Regions from separate parts of the Pseudocitrobacter sp. 73 genome, predicted to be linked through region 1. Evidence: predicted binding sites of a transcription regulator. Region 1 holds the regulator's gene; each other region holds the start of a gene.
What was found. Region 1 encodes PurR, which represses purine synthesis genes. Its sites were predicted from a motif close to CANGCAAACGTTTGCNTG; they were not measured.

Region 1 (8,216 bases):
CGTCACTGATGAAGTACATCCTGTATAAAGGCTTTATCGGTATTGATGGCATCAGCCTGACGGTCGGTGAAGTGACGCCAACGCGCTTCTGCGTGCATCTGATTCCGGAAACGCTGCAACGCACCACCCTTGGCGCGAAGCGTCTGGGCGATAAAATCAATATCGAGATTGACCCGCAGACGCAGGCCGTTGTTGATACGGTGGAACGCGTACTGGCAGCCAAAGAAGCCGCAGCCATCGCAGCCGCGCAGCCTGAAGCCTAAAAAAATCCCCCGGCGGATGCCGGGGGAGATTAACTAGCGTGCGACGCGTAAACCGTGTTCTACGCCCCGCGAGAACACCACCTGCCAGAGATGAATGTCGCGTGCGCGAAACGCCCCCGCGCAGGCATTCAGATAATACGAAAACATTCTTTTGAAACGTTCCGAATAGTTGTCAGCGATTTCCGGCCAGCTTTCCAGAAAACGGTCATGCCAGGCCATGAGCGTGGTGTCGTAATCCGCGCCAAAGTTGTGCCAGTCTTCCATCACAAAATGGGGCTCGCTGGCATCCGCAATGTGGCGCACGGAGGGGAGGCAGCCGTTCGGGAAGATGTATTTATTGATCCACGGATCAACATTCAGGTCTGTACGTTTTGAACCGATAGTGTGTAGCAGGAATAACCCGTCTGGTTTGAGATTTCTGTCCACCACTGAGAAATAAGTAGCGTAGTTTTTCGGCCCGACGTGCTCAAACATGCCGACAGAAACGATACGGTCAAACTTATCGTTCAGGTCGCGATAGTCCTGGAGCAGAATAGTCACGTCTAACCCTTCACAACGCTGTTGCGCCATTTTTTGCTGCTCAGTAGAAATGGTTACGCCCACCACACTCACGCCGTAATGCTCGGCCATAAACTGCGCCAGCCCGCCCCAGCCGCAGCCAATATCCAGCACGCGCATACCGGGCTCAAGTTTCAGTTTCTGGCAAATCAAATTGAGCTTCGCCTGCTGGGCCTCTTCGAGTGTCTGGGCATCCTTCCAGTAGCCACAGGAGTACTGCATAAAGGGATCCAGCATGCGGCTGAAGAGATCGTTGCCAAGATCGTAATGCTCTTTACCGACCATCCAGGCACGTTTTTTACTTTGCAGATTAAACAGACGGGCCGCTGCGATTCGCAGCGTATCTTTCAGGTGGCGGGGAAGTTGATTTTCCAGTCCCGCGCGCAGGACTTTCTGGAAGAAAATATCCAGACGCTCGCATTCCCACCAACCGTCCATATAGCTTTCGCCTAACCCCAGGGAACCTTCCTGCAATACACGTTTAAAAAACTGGGGGTTTTTAACCTGCAAGTCTGCGGGGCGGTTGCCGTTGATTTCGATGCCTGCCCGGCTTAACAGTTCATTGGTGATGCGGTACCAGTCATCATTCGGTACGCTTACTTCTTCTATACACGATGAGCTCATAGCTTCTCCATCCCGACCCGGTGATCAGAACCTTAAAACAGCGTAGACGCTTTTTAGAGTTTGTGAGAAATCTCACGGAACTTCCGTGAGCCTGCTATCCGACGTAGCACAGAGGAAGGGAGATTACCCTTGCCGAAAAGACCATCCATGGAGAACCGGGAGGCGTCCTGCTCCCGTTAACAAGTAATAACTATCGTAATTATGTGATACCGATCCAGTATAGGACGCAAAATCTACTGATTCAATTAAATTTCTTAGCAAACTAACTACGAGTCAATAACATTGATATTCATGATGTTAGGCGCGTGAAGTTTCTTCAGCTGAATTTTCCTCTGCGCCAGCCTGCATCTTGTAGCCTATACCGGCGAGAACGACGGTGGCGACCATCACGCTGGTGGTGGCCAGCAGCGGGGCGGCAATCAGTGAAGAAACCACCAGGCTTGCCAGGAAGCAAAGACCTAATTGCAGCGTATTCTGTAATGCTGCCGCACGGCCTGTTGCCTGAGGGAACGGTCGCAGCGCGCGTGCTACCACAATCGGGTAAATCGCGCCGTTAGCCATTGCCATCACGCAGAATGGAATCAGCAGCGCGGTGAGCGAGACATGCGCGGTGAGGCCGACGCCCCAGGTGGCAAATACGCTGACAGCGTAAATCAACAGCAGCCATGGCAGCAGTTTTGCACCATCCCACTTTTGCAGTGCCGCGCGACAGCCATAACCACCGACGAGAAACGCAATGGTTTGTGGAACATAGCTCAATCCAATCACGGTCGGGCTATATCCCATCGCATTCAGAATAAACGGCGAGCCCGTCAACCAGGCGAAGAAGCTTGCCGAGCAGGCCGCATACACCAGGACGTTACCGCGATAATCGCGACTGTGTAACAGCTTCATAAATGTCAGCTTATCGCCACTGACCGCGACCTTTTTGTGAGCGGGTTTCAGGCGCAACGCGGGGATCATCAAAATCAGCGTGATGGCAAAGAGCGTTGCAAAGATAGCCTGCCACTCGAAGTGGTGCAGGATCCAGCTTCCCAGCAGCGGTGCCAGCGCAGGAGAAAGCCCGACCAGCGGCATAATGGTCGCGAAAATACGGTTAGTTCGCTGTGCCGGATAATAATCGGTCACCATCGCCTGCCAGGTTACCGCGGCGGCACATACGCCGACAGCCTGCACGAATCGCAGAATAAGCAGGGTGGTGGCATCACGTACCCACAACATTCCCAGACAAGCAAGGGCAAAAATCGTCAGGCCAATCAGCAGAACTGGCTTGCGTCCATAGCGATCTGAGAGTGGGCCCCACAGCAGCTGTGCCACGGCGAACCCGGCGAGGAACAAACTCAGGCTCGCGCTCACGGCGGCCGCCGGTGTTTGCAGATCGCGTTGAATCGCGGCAAAGGCCGGAAGATACATATCGGTGGCCAAAAAGCCCAATACGCTCAGGCCGGCCAGCCAGACTAAAAATCCTTTCCCAGGTTGCATAAAAACGCCTTTTTTGTACAGATGAGGAGGCTGAGAGTGTAGAGAGTGAAATCTGGCTTGTGAAACGCTAATATTTGCGTCTTGGTTTCAAAAATTTTGTAGGCAGAATATGTGGTCTGAATATTCACTGGAAGTTGTGGATGCGGTTGCGCGTAACGGAAGCTTTAGCGGCGCGGCAAATGAGCTGCATCGTGTGCCTTCTGCTATCAGCTATACGGTGCGTCAACTTGAGGAGTGGCTGGCTGTTCCGCTCTTCGAACGCCGTCATCGGGATGTGGAATTAACCCCGGCAGGGGCATGGTTTTTGAAGGAGGGACGCTCTGTTATCAAAAAAATGCAGATCACCCGTCAGCAGTGTCAACAGATAGCCAATGGCTGGCGAGGACAGCTGGCGATTGCGGTAGACAATATCGTAAAACCAGAGCGCACCCGACAAATGATTGTCGATTTTTATCGCCACTTCAGTGATGTAGAGCTGCTGGTGTATCAGGAAGTATTTAATGGCGTGTGGGATGCGCTGGCGGATGGGCGAGTTGAGTTAGCGATTGGCGCGACGCGCGCGATACCGGTTGGTGGTCGCTATGCGTTTCGGGATATGGGCATGCTGAGCTGGCAGTGCGTGGTAGCCCGTTCCCATCCACTGGCGCAAATGACAGGGCCACTCAGTGATGATGTGTTGCGCAACTGGCCGTCGCTGGTGCGTGAAGATACGTCACGTTCGTTACCTAAACGTACCACATGGTTGCTGGATAATCAGAAAAGGGTCGTGGTGCCTGACTGGGAATCGTCAGAAACCTGCTTATCCGCAGGGTTATGCGTTGGCATGGTGCCAGAGCATTTTGCGCGACCGAAGGTAGATAAAGGCGAATGGGTTGCTCTGGAACTGGAAAACCCGTTTCCCGATGCGGCCTGTTGTCTGACCTGGCAGCAAAACGACAGTTCACCGGCGCTAAGCTGGTTATTAGCCTATTTGGGGGACAGTGAAACGTTGAACAGTGAATGGTTGCGAACGCCCGCAGCGAGCGTTCGCAAAGAGGCTTAACGACGATAGTCGCGGAACGGGCCGTCGGCCACGGAGCGGCGTTCAATCAGGCGTGGGTGCACCTCGATGGACTGCGACTCTTCGCGTTTACTGACAATTCGGTCCATCAGCATGTTGAAGGCGGTTTCCCCGAGGGAATCCTTCGGCTGGTGGATGGTGGTCAGTGCTGGCGTAAAGAAACGCGAGTTGCGCACGTTGTCGTAACCAATCAGCGAGATATCCTGCGGCACGCGCAGCCCCATTTCGTCTGCGGCGCATAATGCGCCCATTGCCATGACATCGCCACCGCAGAAGATAGCGGTAGGGCGCGGATTCTGGGACAGAATTTGCTGCATTGCACGATAACCGGATTCCGGTTCAAAATCACCCTGAACAATCCAGTTTTCCGGCACCTTAATCATCATCTCTTCCATGGCTTTCATAAAGCCAGCCAGACGACCCGCACCCGTATTGCGCTCAAGTGGGCCTGGGATAACGCCAATTTCGCGATGCCCACGCTCCACCAGATAACGGCCGGCCATATAGCCGCCTTCGAAGGCGTTATCGATAACCGAATCGGTAAAGTCGGCTTTCGCTTCACCCCAGTCCATAACCACCATCGGAATATGACGGTACTCTTCCAGCATCTGCAGCAGTGGTTCCGGATATTCGGAACACATTACCAGCAGACCATCGACGCGTTTCTGCGCCATCATGGAGAGGTATGCGCGCTGTTTCTCAAGATTGTTCCACGCGTTGCCGAGGATCAGGGTATAGCCTTTCTGGAAGCAGTTTTTCTCAACAGCTTCAATAATTTCTGCAAAGTAGGCAGCTTCACTGCTGGTCGCCAACAAACCAATGGATTTGGTGTGATTGACCTTCAGGCTGCGGGCCACGGCGCTGGGAGAGTAGTGCAATTCTTTGATTGCCGCCCACACCGCTTCACGCGTCTCTTCGGCGACAAAACGCGTCTTGTTAATCACATGTGATACAGTTGTAGTGGAAACGTTTGCGCGCTTCGCTACATCTTTAATAGTTGCCATTCCATCTCACTCCAGACCCGGGCCTGCCCCTGATCGATTCAATACGAAAACGTTTGCCTTCACTCACCCTGGCGCAATGTTATGAATTGCGGTTCGCCGGGAAAACGACACAGGACGACAGGAGGGGGTCAATGGCCGATACACTTTTTAATAAGCGTCGAATTTTGTCTTATCTTTGACAAAAGTGGAAGCGCAAAATCGGTTATTGCGTGAAATCCGGGAAGATTTTTGCGAATAAGTGTGCAAAAATGACATAGCTCACTTTTGGTGTGGGGATAATAAGGAGAAAAATTGATGAGTACTGAACTGAAGATGTCAATTACCACTACGGTTATTACGCTGGCGCTGATCGTTGCTGCCGCGCTGACCGCCGTCCTGCATTAACCCATCCTAAAGGGAGAGACGGCTCTCCCTCTCTGCGATTGTTATCATTTCAGCAAAAATATTTTGCTGATTTGTTCACTTCTGTTTTTTTGTGATTGATGTCATGCTTTTGCATTCTGTTGTCACGCCGCCCTGCGTTAGCGGCAAATCGGAGTCAAAGCATGAAAGTGAATTATCCCTTACTGGCGTTAGCCGTAGGCGCATTCGGGATCGGCACCACCGAATTTTCGCCGATGGGGCTATTACCCGTTATTGCCAAAGGGGTTGATGTCTCGATTCCTGCCGCAGGTATGTTGATCAGCGCCTACGCCGTAGGTGTCATGGTTGGCGCGCCGCTGATGACGCTGCTGCTCTCACATCGCGCACGCCGCAACGCCTTAATTTTCCTGATGGCGATTTTTACCCTGGGTAATGTCCTTTCTGCCATCGCCCCGGATTACACCACACTGATGCTGTCGCGCATTATAACCAGCCTCAACCATGGCGCGTTCTTTGGTCTGGGATCTGTTGTTGCCGCAAGCGTGGTGCCAAAACATAAGCAAGCCAGCGCGGTAGCGACCATGTTTATGGGGTTGACCATCGCCAATATCGGCGGCGTTCCGGCGGCTACGTGGCTTGGGGAGACCATCGGCTGGCGCATGTCGTTCCTGGCGACGGCTGGGCTTGGCGTCATTGCCATTATCGGCCTGTGGTTGTCGCTGCCGAAGGGCGGGGCGGGCGAGAAACCGGACGTGAAACGTGAACTGTCGGTGCTGGTACGTCCACAGGTACTGTCTGCGTTACTCACGACTGTACTGGGCGCCGGGGCGATGTTCACGCTCTATACCTATATTTCTCCGGTTTTGCACACCATCACGCATGCGACACCTGCCTTTATCACATTAATGCTGGTGCTGATTGGCGTGGGCTTCTCAATCGGCAACTATCTTGGCGGTAAATTTGCCGACCGTTCGGTCAGCGGCACGTTGAAAGGTTTTCTGCTGCTGTTGATGCTGATTATGCTGGCGATCCCGTTCCTGGCGCGTACAGAAATCGGCGCGGCATTCAGTATGGTGGTGTGGGGTGCGGCGACCTTTGCGGTAGTGCCACCGTTGCAAATGCGCGTGATGCGTGTTGCGCATGAAGCGCCGGGGCTCTCTTCGTCGGTAAACATTGGCGCGTTTAATCTTGGTAATGCATTGGGTGCCGTAGCCGGTGGGGCGGTGATTTCAGGTGGACTGGGGTATAGCTTTGTGCCGGTGATGGGGGCGATTGTGGCAGGGGTTGCGCTAATGCTCGTCTTCTTTAGCAGCCGTTCACAGGGTGAAGAGGCCGTGGTCAGTCAGTAACAAAAACGCAGAAGGGAAAACCCTTCTGCGTCATTTCTTTATGCCGCCAGATTCTCAGCAACAAACTTCCAGTTTACCAGCGCCCAGAAGTGCTCCAGATAGCTCACGCGCGCATTGCGGTAATCAATGTAGTAAGCATGCTCCCACACATCTACCGTCAGCAGCGGTTTGGTATCGGTCGTCAACGGCGTACCCGCGTTAGAGGTAGAGACAATCGCCAGGCTGCCGTCGGCTTTTTTCACAAGCCAGGTCCAGCCAGAACCGAAGTTCTTCGCGGCTGCATCGCTGAACTGCGCTTTAAACTCAGCAAAGCTACCGAAAGAACGGTTGATGGCGTCTGCCACATCACCGGTCGGTTCGCCACCGGCGTTCGGTGCCAGGCAGTGCCAGTAGAAGGTGTGGTTCCAGACCTGCGCTGCGTTGTTAAACACGCCACCTTCAGAGGTGCGAATGATCTCTTCCAGCGATTTGCCTTCAAACGCCGTCCCTTTAACCATATTGTTCAGGTTGGTGACGTAAGTCTGGTGATGTTTTCCATAATGATATTCGAGCGTCTCGGCAGAAATGTGCGGTGCCAGAGCGTCTTTGGCATACGGTAATGCAGGTAATTCGAACGACATTGCTACTCTCCTTTTTATAGTTAATATCCTCAGTAACCCTGTACTGAGTGTGGTTAGAGTAGCAAATTAAAAGGTGTGATAAAAGAGAAGGTTACCCTGCCAGTAGCGTGGCAGGGCAGGGGTTAGCGGATGGTTTTCGGCGTCATCACGCGGCGTGCGCCGACGTAGTGGCGGTCCCAGTAGTCTTCACTGAGCGAGGTAATTTGAATGTCACGACCGGTACGCGGAGACTGAATAAACTTCCCGCCGCCGATATAGACGCCAACGTGATCGGCGGTGCCACGGCCACGCGTGCGGAAGAACACTAAATCGCCGCTCTCCAGCTCGCCACGGTCAATCGCACGGGCATCGCGCAGGTGGTACATTTCGTTAGCGGTACGTGGAATACGAAATTTCACCAGATCTTTATACGCGTAATAAACCAGACCACTGCAATCAAAACCGGTGCGCGGAGATGTTCCGCCCCAGCGATAGGGTTTGCCAATCTGGTCCATCAATTTATTCATCGCCGTTTTTTGTGCTTTCTGCACGCGCGCCTTATGCGCTTCGGCGATAGTTAACGGTTTGTTCTCTACCGTGCTGGTGGTACAGGTTTTCTTATGCCCTTTACGGACCACGCATTTGGTGGTGACGTTTGTCGCTGCGGTTTTCATCGCGCTGCTTTTGCTACGGCGGGTAGAAGCCGTCTTCGTGGTGCTGGCTGTGCGCGCAGTGCGGGATGATTTGCTGGCGGTAGAGGCGGTTTTTTTACTTGCCGTCGCCTTAGTGGTGGTTTTTTTGCTGGTTGAGGCGGTGGACTTCTTCTTGCTGCTGCTTTTGCTGACGGTATTTTTCTTCTTCCGTTCGCTTCCCTTGGCGGAATGCGATTTTTGCGCCGCCGTGGCTTTCGTGTG
Region 2 (8,216 bases), on a different contig from region 1:
CGCCCATGGTAAAGGAAGGACGGATGATGCACGGGAAGCCGACGTCAGCGGCAACCGCCAGCGCTTCTTCCATAGTGTGCGCGATACCGGAACGCGCGGTATCGAGGCCGATTTTCTTCATCGCCACGTCGAAGCGACGGCGATCTTCTGCTTTATCAATCGCGTCGGCGGTGGCACCAATCATGGTGACGCCGAACTCTTCCAGCACGCCCTGACGCTCCAGTTCCAGCGCGCAGTTCAGCGCCGTCTGGCCGCCCATGGTTGGCAGCACCGCATCCGGGCGCTCTTTTTCAATAATCTTGCGTACCACTTCCCACTGAATCGGCTCGATGTAGGTCGCATCGGCCATTTCCGGGTCGGTCATGATGGTTGCCGGGTTGGAGTTCACCAGAATGACGCGGTAACCCTCTTCACGCAGCGCTTTACACGCCTGGGCGCCGGAGTAGTCAAACTCACACGCCTGGCCGATAACAATCGGGCCCGCACCCAGAATCAGGATACTTTTTATGTCTGTACGTTTTGGCATGGCTTTTATAACTCCTGATTATTTCGCGGACTGACGGTATTGCTCAATAAGCTCGATAAAGTGGTCGAACAGCGGTGCGGCATCGTGCGGGCCCGGGCTCGCTTCCGGGTGACCCTGGAAACTGAACGCTGGCTTATCGGTACGGTGAATACCTTGCAGCGTGCCGTCGAACAGAGATTTATGCGTCACGCGCAGGTTTGCCGGGAGTGTCGCTTCATCCACTGCAAAACCGTGGTTCTGCGCGGTGATCATCACCACGTTCTTATCGATATCTTTAACCGGATGGTTGCCGCCGTGGTGGCCGAACTTCATCTTGATGGTCTTCGCACCGCTCGCCAGCGCCAGCAGCTGATGGCCCAGGCAGATGCCGAATACCGGAATGTCGGTTTCGAGGAATGTCTGAATCGCGGTAATCGCGTAATCACACGGTGCCGGGTCGCCGGGGCCGTTGGAGAGGAACACGCCGTCCGGGTTCATCTTCAGCACATCTTCCGCAGACGTTTGCGCCGGAACGATGGTCAGGCGACAGCCACGGTCAACCAGCATACGCAGAATATTGCGTTTCGCGCCAAAATCGTAGGCAACGACGTGGAATGGCAGCTCTTCTTCTTTTTTGGCTTCCGGCAGCTCTTCTGCCAGTGTCCAGCTACCCTGCGTCCAGCTGTAGGATTCGCGGGTGGTGACTTCTTTCGCCAGGTCCATTCCGTTCAGGCCCGGGAACGCACGGGCTTTTTCCAGCGCCAGCGCCGCATCCAGGTTATCCCCTGCGATGATGCAACCGTTCTGTGCGCCCTTCTCGCGCAGCAGACGCGTCAGCTTACGGGTATCGATATCGGCAATCGCCACGATGTTATGGCGTTTCAGGTAGGAAGAGAGATCTTCAGTATTGCGGAAGTTGCTGGCAATCAGCGGCAGGTCACGGATAACCAGACCCTGCGCATGAACCTGAGAAGACTCTTCGTCAGCAGCATTGGTGCCGACATTGCCGATATGGGGATAAGTAAGAGTAACGATTTGGCGGGAATAGGAAGGATCAGTGAGGATTTCTTGATAACCGGTCATTGAAGTATTGAAAACGACTTCCCCAACCGCCGAACCTGTTGCCCCTATGGCCCGACCGTGAAACTGGGTTCCGTCTTCCAGAACCAATAGCGCTGACTTAATCAAAACACCCTCCAGAGAATATTCACTCACTTTATTTGCATATTAATTCACAATGGTGACATAAATCAATGCAAATCTGCTTACCTTTGAATTTCTGGCAAACGGCGGCATTCTAGAGAGAGCCCAGACAAAAGTCTACCTTAAAGGGCATTTTTTATTATTATTTTGCGCCACTGGCCTTAACTGATGCTTTTAACAGGCAAAAAGATCATCTAACTTGCACTGGAAAACGCTTGCGGGGCACGAAGAATGTTAAAAATGGACTCAGGCGTGAAAAAAGTAGACCGGATGGTCAAAATTTACATTTAAATAACCACAAACACGAAGATAACTTATTATTTTACTGCCTTCACATATAAAACAATACGTAACAAGTAAAATAAAGGGCGATAAAATATCGCCCTATGCAATCAATACCTTACCGACTGCAATACCACATCACGATGGGTAATAAATACTATAATTCATTAAGATTAAGCACATCACGCATATCAAAAAGACCAGTTTGTTTCGATTTCAGCCACAAAGCCGAACACACCGCGCCATTGGCAAACGTCATACGGCTGGACGCTTTGTGCGTAATCTCTACGCGCTCGCCGATATCGGCGAACATCGCCGTATGTTCGCCGACGATATCGCCCGCACGCACCGTCGCAAAACCGATCGTACCCGGCACGCGCTCACCGGTGTAGCCTTCACGGCTATATACCGCGCACTCTTTCAGATCTTTATTCAGCGCCGAGGCAATCGCCTCGCCCATCGCCAGCGCCGTGCCTGATGGCGCATCCACTTTGTGACGATGGTGCGCTTCAATAATTTCGATGTCGGTATAGTCGCCCATCACTTTGGCCGCTTTCTCCAGCAACTTCAGCATGACGTTTACGCCGACGCTGAAGTTGGCGGCAAAGACAATCGCTATCTCCTGAGAGGCATCGCGAATAGCCTGCTTGCCGGCATCATCAAAACCGGTGGTCCCGATAACCATGCCTTTCCCGTGTTCACGACAGAACGCCAGATGCGTCAGCGTGCCTTCCGGACGGGTAAAATCGATAAACACATCAAAATCATCTTTAACCGCGTCGAGGCTGCTCTGAACGGTTACGCCCGTTTTCCCCGCACCCGCCAGTTCGCCCGCATCACTGCCCAGCAGGCTGGAACCTTCGCGCTCCAGCGCTGCGCCCAACTGAACGCCGTCCATTGCCATCGCCGCCTGAATTAACTGGCGCCCCATACGTCCACCGGCCCCGGCAATGGCGACACGGATTTGTGCATCATGCATAGCTATTCTCTTTTGTTAATTTTGCGTAAACCGTTCTCAGAGTAACCAGCCCGCCCGGAGGCCGCCAGCCGAAAACGCCCATAATTAGAATTAAATGATAAACAGAGGGGAATATCAGTAAAAGCCATGATTCATCGGGAAGGACGAATCATGGCTAAAAAGAGGAGCCAGTAGCAGAATTTAGTTCTTAAAAAGCATTCCAGCCGGAAAATGGCTTAAAAACCAGGTCACCGCCAGCAGATCGGCGCTGCCGCCAGGGCTAAGATGGCGGGCAATCAACTCATCATCAAGCTGCTGCAGGGCTTCAATTCCACCGGGGTGTAATACTCCACCTTCCCACAGCAATTTCTGCGCTTGCTGTTGCACGTAATAGAGCCCCGATAATCCCCCGCGCGCCACCAGATTGGTGTCATCGTTCCAGGCCATGAGATGCAATAAGGTTTGCAGGAGTGCAAGATTCGTATCTCCCAGTTCTGCCATCACCCGGTTATAGACCGGCAGCGCCTGCGTACGCACGGTGCGAAAACCGCTTTCCGCTTCGCCACGGGCGCCGGCCAGACCAAACTGTAGAAAGTGAGACTCACTTTTACTGAGTTTTCCGCCCTTTGGCACCGACAACTCTTTTGCCACCAGGTGATGGCAAAACTGCGCGACTACATCACACATCAGATTTTGTTCCAGTGGAACATTCTGCGCATTCAAACGACCTATCGCCGCACTAAGCAGACCGAACGCAAAAATTGCACCGCGGTGAGTATTCACGCCCCCCGTCACCTGCAACATATCGCATTCGCAGGCAACGCCAATTGGCCGGATCATAGGCAACACCCACTCGGCGTTTCCCGTCGCTGACTCATAACCTATTTGATAAAACCGGGCCATCCACGGCGCAATCGCCGCCGTGCTTCTTTCAAAAGCGGCCAGGTCCATGTCCTTGTGCGCGCCCGTATTACGAATGTCTACCAGACCGGGCTTAGGCGTTAAGCGTACCTCGGTGAGAAGGGCCAGACGAACCCGCTTTACCAGGCTCTCCTCATCAAAAGCACAGACTTTGTTTACGGGCGATTCAGTCATCAGTATTTCGCTCATAGCTCTCAATCCTTCGGGCAACGTCGTCCAGCAGCATCGCCAGCGAATGCGTTCTGGCACGTGCGCACAGATGCGCGTCCTTCTCACAAATCAGGCAACGGCGCGCCGGAAGACCAAGCTCTCGTCGCGAAATTGCCGTGCCAACTTCATTAATGACGTCCAGATCCCACAGTCGCCCCAGCGGATGCATTCGCTCAAGTTCGACCAGTACCTCTTTCAACCTTATCGACGGCGCGCAGACCGCTATCATCCATTCAGGCCCGCTATTCGCGACACACTCCACGTTACCTTCAATACGCCAGTCGTAGCGCTGGCACAGTGTTAACACGGCCTTACGCGCGGCTTCGGCAACATCGCGCCAGGCGGGGCTATTTTTGATAGGCCCGGGCGCAACAAGTGTGAAAGAGACCAGCGGCTGGCAATAAAGCCCCAGCATTCGTTGCTGCCGAATAACGCGCTGCTCGCGCGCCTGAAGCATCTCTGTGAGCGTAACGGGCTGCCCTTCAAAGAGCAGATCTGCGCGTTTCATCAGGCTTTAACCTGGCGGATAACGTCTATCACCGAGCCATCGCGATAGCGCACGACTGCCACGACACGGTCAGTGAATTCAATCGGTTGAGGTTTACCCGTTAGCAGCTCCGCACGCTGCTGCAACTGCTCAATGGTCATCATGGGAATACCCGCCTCACGCAGGTTATCGATCAAGTCCTGACGCGCCGGGTTTACGGCGATACCGTGATCGGTGACCAGCACATCGACGCTGGCGCCCGGCGTTACGGTGGTGAGCACTTTCTCCACCACGCACGGAATGCGCCCGCGTACCAGCGGCGCGGTAATAATGGTGAGATCCGCCCCCGCCGCCGTATCGCTGTGGCCGCCGGATGCGCCGCGCAGCACGCCATTCGAGCCCGTCATAACGTTTACGTTGAAATTGACGTCAATTTCCAGCGCGCTGAGCATCACAACGTTGAGCCTTTCGCAGGATGCGCCTTTAGAGGTCGGGCTGGCATATTGATTCGTCGAGATTTCAATATGGTTGGGGTTTTGCGCCAGCGAACGCGCAGCATCGCCATCAAAAGATTGCGTGTCCAGCAGCGCTTTAATCAGCCCTTTTTCATGCAGATCGACCATCGTGCCAGTGATCCCGCCCAGACCGAAACTGGCGGTAATATGATGGCGACGCATTTTATCTTCCAGGAAACGCGTCACCGCCAGCGATGCGCCACCGGTACCGGTTTGCAGCGAAAAGCCCTCTTTGAAATACCCGGAGTGCTCAATCACATTTGCCGCCTGGCGGGCTATCAACAGTTCGCGCGGATTGCTGGAAAGACGGATCGCCCCGGCGGTAATTTTTGCCGGATCGCCCACCTCTTCGACCTGAACGATCAGATCAACCTGATCCTGCTCAATGCTGGCCGGATAATTGGGATAGGCGACCCACTCTTCAGTCAGCAATACCACCGTCTTCGCGTATTGCGCATCAACTTTGGCGTAACCCAGCGAACCACAGCGCGATTTGCCGCTAAACCCGTTAGCGTTGCCGAATTCATCGCAGCAAGGCACGCCGAGGAAGGCGACATCAATGTTTAACTCGCCCGATTGCAGCAGATTCACGCGACCGCCGTGGGAATGGATCTGCACCGGATTTTCCATCAGCCCAGCGGAGATCTCTTCACCTAATTTACCGCGCAATCCCGAGGTGTAAATCTGGCGGATGACGCCATTTTTGATGTGTTCAATAAGCGGCCAGTGCGCGTCAATCAGTGAACTGGACGCCAGCGTGAGATCGCGAAAGCCCATCTGCGCCAGTTTCTCTACCACCATATTGACGACCTTGTCGCCGCCACGAAACGCGTGATGGAAGGAGATGGTCATCCCATTCTGTAGCCCGGAGCGGCGAATCGCGTCTTCTAACGATGCGCAGATTTTGCGTGAGCGTTTCTCTTTTTCACAGGCCAGCCAGGGACTATGGGCGCTAACGCCAGCGTAGGGCTTAAGCCCTTCGGGCACAATGTACTGCTGATGCAACATTTCCACGGTATCTTTCATCATCCCTTCCCCTTAATCGCGTACGCCGGAGGCAGACAGCGCCACCACTTTGCGGGCGTGATCGATAATCGGCCCGTCAATCATTTTGCCGTTTAATGAAACGACGCCCAGCCCGCGAGACTCCGCCTCTTCAGCTGCCGCAATGACTTCAAATGCATGAGCGACTTCGCCGCGCGTTGGCGCATAGGCCTGATGCAAAAGCTCAATTTGCCGCGGATTCACCAATGATTTACCGTTGAAACCCAATCCTTTGGCGAGCTGCACTTCCTTCAGGAAGCCTTCTTCATTATTGATATCAGACCAGACCACATCGTAGGCCGCGATCCCGGCGACACGCGCGGCGTGCAATACCGCACAGCGCGCATAAAACAGCTCGCTACCATCGCCACGGCAGGTGCCCATGTCCATCACGTAGTCGAACGCCGCCAGCGCAATCGCCACCATGCGCGGGCTGGAACGGGCGATCTCCACCGCGTTGACCACACCAGTCGCTGACTCAATCGCCGCCATCAGTTTGGTGCTGCCCACCTCACGGCCACACGCGCGCTCAATGCGCTCTACGTGTGCTTCCAGCTCCAGCACATCTTCTTTACTGTCCGTTTTCGGCAAACGCACGATGTCCACACCGCCGCGCACAACGGCTTCCAGATCGGCCAGACCGAATGGAGTATTCAACGGGTTAATACGTACGACCTTCTCCACATCCTGGTAAAACGGATGCTGTAATGCGTGATGCACCAACAGCCGCGCACTGTCCTTTTCGCGCAGGGAAACTGCATCCTCAAGGTCGAACATGACCGCATCCGCGCCATAGACAAAAGAGGTACTTAACATGGCGGCATTCGCGCCGGGAATGAACAACATACTGCGACGTGGCTTCATAATGCCTCCCATACAATCTCAGCTTGCCCCGCAGCGCGCATGGCTGCCGCCTGCACGCGAGCACGCAGCACGCACTCCAGCGCGCCTTTGTCATCGACTGCAACGGCGGCGTTGGTCACGCCTAACTTTGCCAGCGTTTCACGGGTAACCTGTTCTATCGCCGCGCCAAACTGCTGTTTCACCAGGCTCTCCAGCTCAAGCTGGATACCCGGCTCGCTGGATGGGCCGATCCTGACCATCACATCGCTGGATTCCAGCGTGCCGGCCAGGGCATCTTTTATGATTTCCATGAAGTCGTTCCTTATTAATAAAAATCGTATCAGGCGGTTTGCGGACTCTCCGCCGCCAGACGCGTCAGAAAATCGAGTGTTGTGGGTGGCACCAGTTGAGCAATCGCACGCCAGTTGCGCTCGGCATAAAGTTTGCGCACACGCGAAGCAGAAATTGCGCCCCCCTGTTGTTCCAGCCGTGGAAGCTCCACAACCTCAACCGTCGGCGCCAGTAACGTTTTCATTCGCTGGTTATAGGCGCGGGTTAACGGGCAGAAAGGTTCCGTGCCAACGAAACGGTGAGTGATACCCAGAGCGGGGGCGAAGCGTTCGCGAAAAAGCTGTAGATCGATCTGGCTGTGGCAATCATCAACCACGCCCTTATCTTTTAAGAAATACCCCGGGAAGGTGGCGCGCGAAATTAACCACGCCGATCCTGGGTGGAGGGTAACGTTATGGATCCCCGCGATACCTTGCTCGATCAATTGCCAGCGATCGGCATAGCTAAAAAAGGAGGCGTCTTCTTTAACCATCAGCAGATGCAGCCAGTCGCACTGCGCGGCGGCCTGCGCCACTAACCAGAGATGCCCCAGCGTGAAAGGGTTGGCGTTCATCACGATGGCGCCGATTTTCTTCCCGGGACGACGATACAGCGAGAGCTGTCGGCAGTAGCGTGCCAGCCGCTCACGGCTGTTTTCCATCAGCACCGCCTGCCCTTCAGCCTGCGCAATCGGCCAAAACCCTGCTCCGGAAAAAAGCGCGACATTTTCAGGTTTCGTGAACAGAAATAGTTCACTGTGGCCACGTTCAAACGCCAGCGTCACCAGTTCCGTTAATAATTTCAGGCTTAAGCCACTGCCCTGAAGCGTGGGATCGACCGCGATGCATTTAATGACATTTCCGGCAATTGCCCCGCATCCCACCAGCCGCCCCTGAGACTTCGCCATTACCAGCACGT
Region 3 (8,216 bases), on a different contig from region 1:
AACCCTGCTCATCGAAGAAGCGATGCAGCGCCTGTGCCAGCGTATGGCGAACGCGTGCCACCGCGCCAATCAGGTTGGTGCGCGGACGCAGGTGCGCCACTTCACGCAGGTATTCGATGCTGTGACGTTTAGCCGCCATCGGGTAGGTATCTGGATCTTCCACCCAACCGGTCACTTCCACGCTTGTCGCCTGGATTTCGAAGCTCTGGCCCTGGCCCTGAGAGGCCACGACTTTACCGGTGACGACCACGGAGCAACCGGTGGTCAGACGCAGGATTTCCTGATTGTAATTGGGCAGAGAATTATTAATAACGGCCTGTACAGGATCAAAGCAGGAACCGTCATAGACGGCGAGGAAGGAAAAGCCAGCTTTTGAATCTCGGCGAGTACGCACCCATCCGCGCACGGTGACTTCGCTGTCAACGGCGGCACGGCCCTGGAGTACGTCGGCTACAGGCACAACGCTCATAATAGTCTCTCTGTAAAGTTGTCCAATAAAGAATAAGTTGCTCCCTGAAAAGGGAGGTATCTATGTTACCTGTCATCCGCCATCAGACAAGCAGATTTCGCACTGTGAAGGAGAGAATTCAGAAATTAATAAAGAAGAAGGGAGCCGAATGGCTCCCTTTGGTGATTAACTCGCCTTTTTGACCTGTGGCAGGTCGAAGGCTTTGCGCAATGCGCGAACGAACGCCTTGTCGTGACAGATGGTTTTCCCTGGGCTGTCAGAGAGTTTTGCGACCGGCTTGCCGTTACATTCCACCAGTTTAATGACGATATTCAGTGGTTTTACCTGGGGGATATCGCAGGTAAGACGAGTACCAATACCGAAGCTCAGGTTAACGCGTGAAGAGAAATGACGATAGAGGTCGACCGCTTTGGGCAAATCGAGATTATCCGAGAACACCAGCACTTTGCTGTGCGGGTCGATACCCAGTTTCTCATAGTGGGCGATCGCTTTTTCGCCCCATTCAACCGGGTCGCCAGAATCGTGGCGTAGCCCCTGATAACGGGTCGCAAATTCCGGCCCGAAATCACGCAGGAACGCGTCCATGGTAATGCAGTCGGTGAGCGCGATCCCCAGCTGATCTGGGTACTCGGCAAGCCAGGCAGCCAGTGCCGCACGCTGGCTGGTCGCGAGGTCGGGGCTGATTTGCTGATGCGCCTGGAACCACTCGTGCGCCTGTGTACCCATTGGGGTAAGGTCAAGACGACGAGCGAGATCGTAGTTGCTGGTACCGGTGAACCACGGCTCCTGCTGGAGACGTTTGACGATCGCTTCCTGCACCTCGCGGGAGAAACGACGACGGGTACCGAAATCCATCAGGCGGAACGCGGACATATCAAGGTCTGCGGTCATACGCGTGAAATCAGTGAGTTTATGCTCAAGCATTTCAAGCGCCTGCGGTACGCCTTCTTCCGGCGAACGATAGCGATGAACCAGCTCGCTTATTACCGCCAGTAGCGGCACTTCCCACATAATGACTTCACGCCACGGGCCATCGAGCCGAATGTTCAGCTTGCCGTTATCATTGGTGACGGTCACCTGTTGCGGGTCATAGCGAAAATCGCGCAGCCAGGTCAGGTAATCTTCTTTAAAGAAGGGCAGCCCGGAAAGCCAGCGATATTCCTCATCACTGAGCTTCAGCGAGCGCATAGCGTCTACCTGTTCCCGAATGGCATCAGCATAAATGCCCAGCAGATCGTCACCACGGCAGCGGAATTCCGCCGCGACGTTTACGTCGTAGTAGTGGTGAAACACCGCCTGCTGCATGTGCAGTTTGTAGGCATCCGTATCAAGCAACGAATGCAGAACAGGAGTCACGAATTGAGTCATGGTGCGCAATAGCATCCTCTCACAGGAGCGTTTAGTAAAATAAACAACAGGGAGATTAGCAGGAGTATACCTTGTTTATTCATTTATTGAACCCCGATCACATCATAAGCCCTGCTAAGGGGCTAGGGCATTTCGTGCCAATGTGTTATCCAAATGTAGCAATTTTTGGTATTTGTCTGGAAAAGATGAAGATTCTGCATAGCGCGATTTAAACAACAGGAATAGACTGGATACGACATTTTACAAACGACGCTAAAGGTTTTTTATGACACAACAGCCCCAAGCCAAGTACCGCCACGACTACCGTGCGCCGGACTACCTGATCAGTGATATCGACCTGGCCTTTGACCTGGATGCCGCAAAAACCGTCGTGACGGCCCAAAGCCAGGTTTCCCGTCATGCAGCGTCCGATGTGCCGCTACGTCTGGATGGCGAAGATTTGACGCTTATTTCCGTACATGTGAACGGCGAGCAGTGGACGAACTATAAAGAAGAAGAGAAGCAACTGGTTATCAGCGGCTTGCCAGAGCGTTTTACGCTGCTAATTGTGAATGAAATCAGCCCGGCGTCGAACACCGCGCTGGAAGGGCTTTACCAGTCTGGCGAAGCGCTGTGTACGCAATGCGAGGCGGAAGGTTTCCGTCACATCACTTATTATCTCGATCGCCCGGACGTTCTGGCGCGTTTCACTACCAAAATTACCGCCGATAAAGCGAAGTATCCGTTCCTGCTGTCTAACGGCAACCGCGTCGCGCAAGGCGAGCTGGATAATGGCCGTCACTGGGTGCAGTGGCAGGATCCGTTCCCGAAACCGTGCTACCTGTTCGCGCTGGTCGCGGGAGACTTCGATGTCCTGCGCGATACCTTCACCACCCGTTCCGGGCGCCAGGTGGCGCTGGAGCTGTTTGTCGATCGCGGTAACCTTGATCGCGCGCCGTGGGCGATGACCTCACTGAAAAACTCCATGAAATGGGATGAGGAGCGTTTCGGCCTCGAATACGACCTCGACATCTATATGATTGTCGCCGTTGACTTCTTTAATATGGGCGCGATGGAGAATAAAGGTCTCAACATCTTTAACTCCAAATATGTGCTGGCGCGTACCGACACCGCGACGGATAAAGATTATCTCGATATCGAACGCGTCATCGGTCACGAATATTTCCATAACTGGACCGGGAACCGCGTCACTTGCCGCGACTGGTTCCAGCTCAGCCTGAAAGAAGGCTTAACCGTTTTCCGCGACCAGGAGTTCAGCTCCGACCTCGGTTCGCGCGCGGTGAATCGCATCAATAACGTGCGTACTATGCGCGGGTTGCAGTTTGCAGAAGATGCCAGCCCGATGGCGCATCCAATTCGCCCGGATAGTGTTATCGAGATGAACAACTTCTACACTCTGACCGTCTACGAGAAGGGCGCGGAAGTGATTCGCATGCTGCATACCCTGCTGGGGGAAGCGAATTTCCAGAAAGGGATGCAGCTCTACTTCGAACGTCATGACGGCAGTGCCGCAACCTGTGATGATTTTGTACAGGCGATGGAAGATGCCTCCAACGTTGATCTGTCGCATTTCCGCCGCTGGTATAGCCAGTCTGGTACGCCAATCGTCAGCGTGCATGATGATTACAACCCGGAAACCGAGCAGTATACGCTGACCATTAGCCAGCGTACGCCAGCGACGGCAGAGCAGCAGGAAAAACAGCCGCTGCACATCCCATTCGATATCGAACTGTATGATAACGAAGGGAAGGTGATCCCGTTGCAGAAAGACGGGCATCCGGTACATAACGTGCTCAACGTCACCCAGGCAGAGCAGACCTTTATCTTCGATAACGTCTACTTCCAGCCGGTGCCGTCGCTGCTGCGTGAGTTTTCAGCCCCCGTTAAGCTGGAATATAAGTGGAGCGATCAGCAATTAACCTTCCTGATGCGTCATGCGCGTAACGACTTCTCCCGCTGGGATGCGGCGCAAAGCCTGCTGGCCAACTACATCAAGATTAACGTCAACCGTCACCAGCAGAATCAGCCGTTGTCGCTGCCTGTGCATGTGGCTGATGCGTTCCGCGCCATCCTGCTGGATGAGAAAATCGACCCAGCGCTGGCGGCTGAGATTTTGACCCTGCCGTCGGCCAACGAAATCGCAGAACTGTTCGATGTTATCGACCCGATCGCCATCGCTGCCGTTCGCGAAGCGCTGACCCGCACGCTTGCCAATGAACTGGCAGATGAATTCCTGGTTATCTATAACGCCAACAAATTGCCGGAGTATCGTGTTGAGCATGAAGATATCGGCAAGCGTTCGCTGCGTAATACTTGCCTGCGCTATCTGGCGTTTGGCGAGCGCGAACTGGCGGATAAACTGGTGCGCCAGCAATATCATCAGGCCGACAATATGACTGATGCGCTGGCGGCGTTAGCGGCATCCGTAGCGGCAGAGCTGCCGTGCCGCGATGTGCTGATGCAGGAGTACGACGACAAATGGCATCAGGATGGCCTGGTGATGGACAAATGGTTCATCCTGCAAGCCACCAGCCCGGCGGATAACGTGCTGGAAACGGTGCGCAAGCTGTTGAATCACCGCTCATTCACCATGAACAACCCGAACCGTATACGCTCACTGATTGGCGCATTCGCCAGCAGTAACCCGGCTGCGTTCCACGCGCTGGACGGTAGCGGCTATCAGTTCCTGGTTGAGATGCTGACTGAACTCAATAGTCGTAACCCGCAGGTGGCTTCACGCCTGATTGAGCCGCTGATCCGCCTGAAACGTTATGATGCAAAACGTCAGGCGCTGATGCGTGCGGCGCTGGAGCAGTTGAAAGGGCTGGAGAATCTTTCCGGGGATCTGTACGAGAAGATTACCAAAGCGTTAGCGTAACAACAGTGCCGGATGGCGCTTCGCTTATTCGGCCTGGAATGACATTCTCTGGTAGGCCGGGTAAGGCGTAGCCGCCACCCGGCTTTTTTTACGCATGTTCAAACTGCTGATGAAACGCCGGAACACGAATATCACGGCGGTGAAGGGCCTGCCAGAATGTCTCCAGCGCACTATCCAGACGCCCCTGCAGGTTAGGGCTGAAGTTCGGTTTGTGCTGGTAATCCGTAACCTGACTGTCGTCGGCAAACACGCCATGCAGGATCTCCTGGGCTTTCAACGCGCTCAGTACCGGTTTCAGTGCGTAATCCACCGCCAGCATATGAGCAACCGTACCGCCTGTGGCTAATGGCAGCACCACTTTCCCCTCCAGCGCACGTTCGGGCAGCAGATCCAGCAGCGTTTTTAACGCACCGGAAAATGACGCTTTATAAATCGGCGTGGCAACGATTAAGCCGTCGGCCTGAGCCAGTTGCTCGGTCAACGTTTTCAGTGCCGGGCTGTCAAAACGTGCATAAAGCAAATCTTCTGGCTCGAAATTTTGCAAATGCCAGTGGCAAACCTCAACATCCACCGCCGCCAGTTTTTCACGGGCGTACTCCAGCAATGCGCTGGAACGTGAGGGAAAACGCGGGCTTCCCGCTAAGGTGATGACGCGCATACACTCTCCTTATAACAAAATGTGGTTATTTATCTAACATTGATAACAATAAGGATGAGTCTCGCAGACCCCCGAACGAACGCTAAATAATTTTTCTGCGGTTCGATTGCCGAAAAACGCATATGCGCGGCGTCGTACAAGGGCGGGGGAGAGAAAGAAGAAGGTCTCCTGGGAAAACGATTGCGTTTAATACGCTTTTTTTGCCGCAGGTCAATTCCCTTTCTGTGCGGGATAGCACATAATACGCCCCCGGTTTGCACACCGGGAATCCAGGAGAGTTCATGTACTACCCCTTCGTTCGTAAAGCCCTTTTCCAGCTCGATCCTGAGCGCGCTCATGAATTTACTTTTCAGTCATTACGCCGGGTAACCGGAACGCCGTTTGAAGCGCTGGTTCGCCAGAAAGTGCCTTCAAAACCGGTGAGCTGTATGGGATTGACCTTCAAAAATCCGCTGGGTCTGGCGGCCGGTCTGGACAAAAATGGCGAGTGCATTGATGCGCTCGGTGCGATGGGTTTTGGTTCGATCGAAATCGGCACCGTCACCCCGCGTCCACAGCCGGGGAACGATAAGCCGAGGATCTTCCGTCTGGTTGATGCCGAAGGTTTGATCAACCGTATGGGCTTTAATAACCTGGGTGTTGATAACCTGGTTGAGAACGTTAAAAAAGCACATTTCGACGGCGTGCTGGGTATTAATATCGGTAAAAATAAAGATACGCCGGTTGAGCAGGGTAAAGATGACTATCTGATTTGTATGGAAAAAATCTATGCTTATGCTGGATATATTGCCATCAATATCTCTTCGCCAAATACCCCAGGGCTGCGTACACTGCAATATGGTGACGCGCTGGATGATCTGCTTTCCAGTATTAAAAATAAACAGGCTGAACTTCAGGCGAAACATCATAAATATGTTCCTGTGGCAGTGAAGATCGCGCCGGATCTTTCTGTTGAAGAGTTGATCCAGGTTGCCGATAGTTTAGTTCGCCATAATATTGATGGGGTGATCGCAACCAATACCACATTGGATCGTTCTCTGGTCCAGGGGATGAAAAATTGCGATGAAACCGGTGGACTGAGTGGTCGTCCATTGCAATTAAAAAGCACCGAAATTATCCGTATGCTTTCCGGCGAATTAAACGGGCGCTTGCCTATTATTGGCGTAGGCGGAATTGATTCCGTTATTGCCGCCCGCGAGAAGATTGCAGCCGGGGCGACACTGGTGCAGATCTATTCCGGGTTTATTTTTAAAGGCCCACCGCTGATTAAAGAAATCGTTACCCACATCTAATCTTTTATCTCATTATGTGAACCAGGGCTTTATTTTAAGCCCTGGTTGCTTTATATTTCCTCATTGTTGCTTATTTAAACATTTTAGTCTTTTATTATTTAGGCAGTAAAAACGACGCGGGAAAGATTACACAGCAAACGGATGCTGAAATGAGGGGAGCGGACAATGCGAATTAAACCAGACGATAACTGGCGTTGGTATTATGATGAAGAGCACGATCGTATGATGCTCGATTTAGCCAATGGCATGTTGTTCCGTTCGCGTTTTGCTCGCCGGATGTTAACTCCCGATGCCTTCGACCCTACCGGATTCTGCGTTGACGACGCGGCGCTCTATTTCTCCTTTGAAGAAAAATGCCGCGACCTCGAACTCTCTAAAGAACATCGCGCTGAACTCATTCTTAATGCGCTGGTGGCGATTCGCTTCCTGAAGCCGCAAATGCCGAAAAGCTGGCATTTCCGCGCCCATGGCGATTGTTGGTCCCCGGTGACGGGTGATGCAGCATGCGTTTGGCTGAGCGATACCGATCAACAGGTCAATCTGTTGGTGGTGGAGCCGGGTGATAACGCCGCGCTATGTCTGCTGGCCCAGCCTGGGCTGGTGCTGGCCGGGCGAATGATGCAGTTGGGCGATGCTATCAAAGTGATGAATGACAGGCTGCAACCCCAGCCAGGCCTGGCGGGTTACAGCCTGGAGCAGGCGGTTTAACTTCGCAATTTCAATGCGGTTTTTGGCACACAGCTACAGCACAATATGGTGCCATCGTTGCCAATCGCGCTCTTCTTGAGCGGGCTCACTTCACCTTCTTCCAGCGTAATGCGGCAGCTCCCACAAATTCCCGCGCGGCAGGAGTAGGGAACACGAATTCCCTGCTGTTCAAGCTGTTCCAGTAACACCTGCTGGTTATTCCCGTTAAAGGTTTGTCCCTGCCAACTGATATCGACTTTGGTGGCCGCGTTATCTTCAACGGCTAACGTGTCGTCATCTGCGCCCGCGCCGTACAGTTTGCCAGGCCCGGTGGCGAGGACTTCCACTTCATCGCCCACACGAACCACGCCGCTGTTACGCGGGATCAGGTTCTGGCCGAAATCGACGTCGCCATTATCCTGCGCGGTGCGGAAAGCCTGCAGCGTATGCAGCGGTTCGCCTGCCGGATGCTTCTGGCCTCGTTCCGGGCTAATGGTGGTGAAAATGCAGCGACTGCACGGCTTCACCACGTCAAAAACGACTTCGCCAATGCGAATCGTCTTCCAGGTATCTTCATCCCATGCCTGCGCACCGGTCACCACCAGATTCGGACGGAACTGCTCCATTTTGACGCTGGCCGGGCAGCGCTGCTGTAAATCGCGCAGCGAGGCTTCGTTGGTCAGCAGGTAGGGGAAACCGTCGGCAAAGGAGAGCGGCACCGCATCGTGACGTTTTACGCGGCGAGTGAGCGTGTCGCCAAGCCAGCGCAACTGCACATCGCGTTTAAAGAATGGCGAGAGCCATTGATTGATCGCATCCGGAGCGATGTGGGCGGTAAAATGGTTGCCCCACACTTCCGTTGGC

Region 2: carA (glutamine-hydrolyzing carbamoyl-phosphate synthase small subunit) is a predicted target of PurR. The motif match lies at 1,913-1,930, and genes of this name have one in related genera.
Region 3: pyrD (quinone-dependent dihydroorotate dehydrogenase) is a predicted target of PurR. The motif match lies at 5,543-5,560, and genes of this name have one in related genera.

The regions. Positions count from the first base shown of each region.
Region 1 is NZ_VTZO01000008.1:171,361-179,576, reverse strand. It holds gene F0Q32_RS08095 (riboflavin synthase) at 1-263, shown strand, start outside; gene cfa (cyclopropane fatty acyl phospholipid synthase) at 297-1,445, opposite strand; gene punC (purine nucleoside transporter PunC) at 1,743-2,927, opposite strand; gene punR (DNA-binding transcriptional activator PunR) at 3,037-3,969, shown strand; gene purR (HTH-type transcriptional repressor PurR) at 3,966-4,991, opposite strand; gene F0Q32_RS08070 (YnhF family membrane protein) at 5,286-5,375, shown strand; gene F0Q32_RS08065 (MFS transporter) at 5,537-6,703, shown strand; gene sodB (superoxide dismutase [Fe]) at 6,742-7,323, opposite strand; gene F0Q32_RS08055 (C40 family peptidase) at 7,446-8,216, opposite strand, start outside.
Region 2 is NZ_VTZO01000009.1:249,553-257,768, reverse strand. It holds gene carB (carbamoyl-phosphate synthase large subunit) at 1-526, opposite strand, end outside; gene carA (glutamine-hydrolyzing carbamoyl-phosphate synthase small subunit) at 545-1,693, opposite strand; gene dapB (4-hydroxy-tetrahydrodipicolinate reductase) at 2,148-2,969, opposite strand; gene citG (triphosphoribosyl-dephospho-CoA synthase CitG) at 3,150-4,043, opposite strand; gene citX (citrate lyase holo-[acyl-carrier protein] synthase) at 4,036-4,587, opposite strand; gene citF (citrate lyase subunit alpha) at 4,587-6,107, opposite strand; gene citE (citrate (pro-3S)-lyase subunit beta) at 6,120-6,989, opposite strand; gene citD (citrate lyase acyl carrier protein) at 6,986-7,279, opposite strand; gene citC ([citrate (pro-3S)-lyase] ligase) at 7,309-8,216, opposite strand, start outside.
Region 3 is NZ_VTZO01000001.1:169,851-178,066, forward strand. It holds gene asnS (asparagine--tRNA ligase) at 1-469, opposite strand, end outside; gene pncB (nicotinate phosphoribosyltransferase) at 635-1,837, opposite strand; gene pepN (aminopeptidase N) at 2,103-4,715, shown strand; gene ssuE (NADPH-dependent FMN reductase) at 4,804-5,373, opposite strand; gene pyrD (quinone-dependent dihydroorotate dehydrogenase) at 5,655-6,665, shown strand; gene zapC (cell division protein ZapC) at 6,831-7,373, shown strand; gene F0Q32_RS00745 (YcbX family protein) at 7,370-8,216, opposite strand, start outside.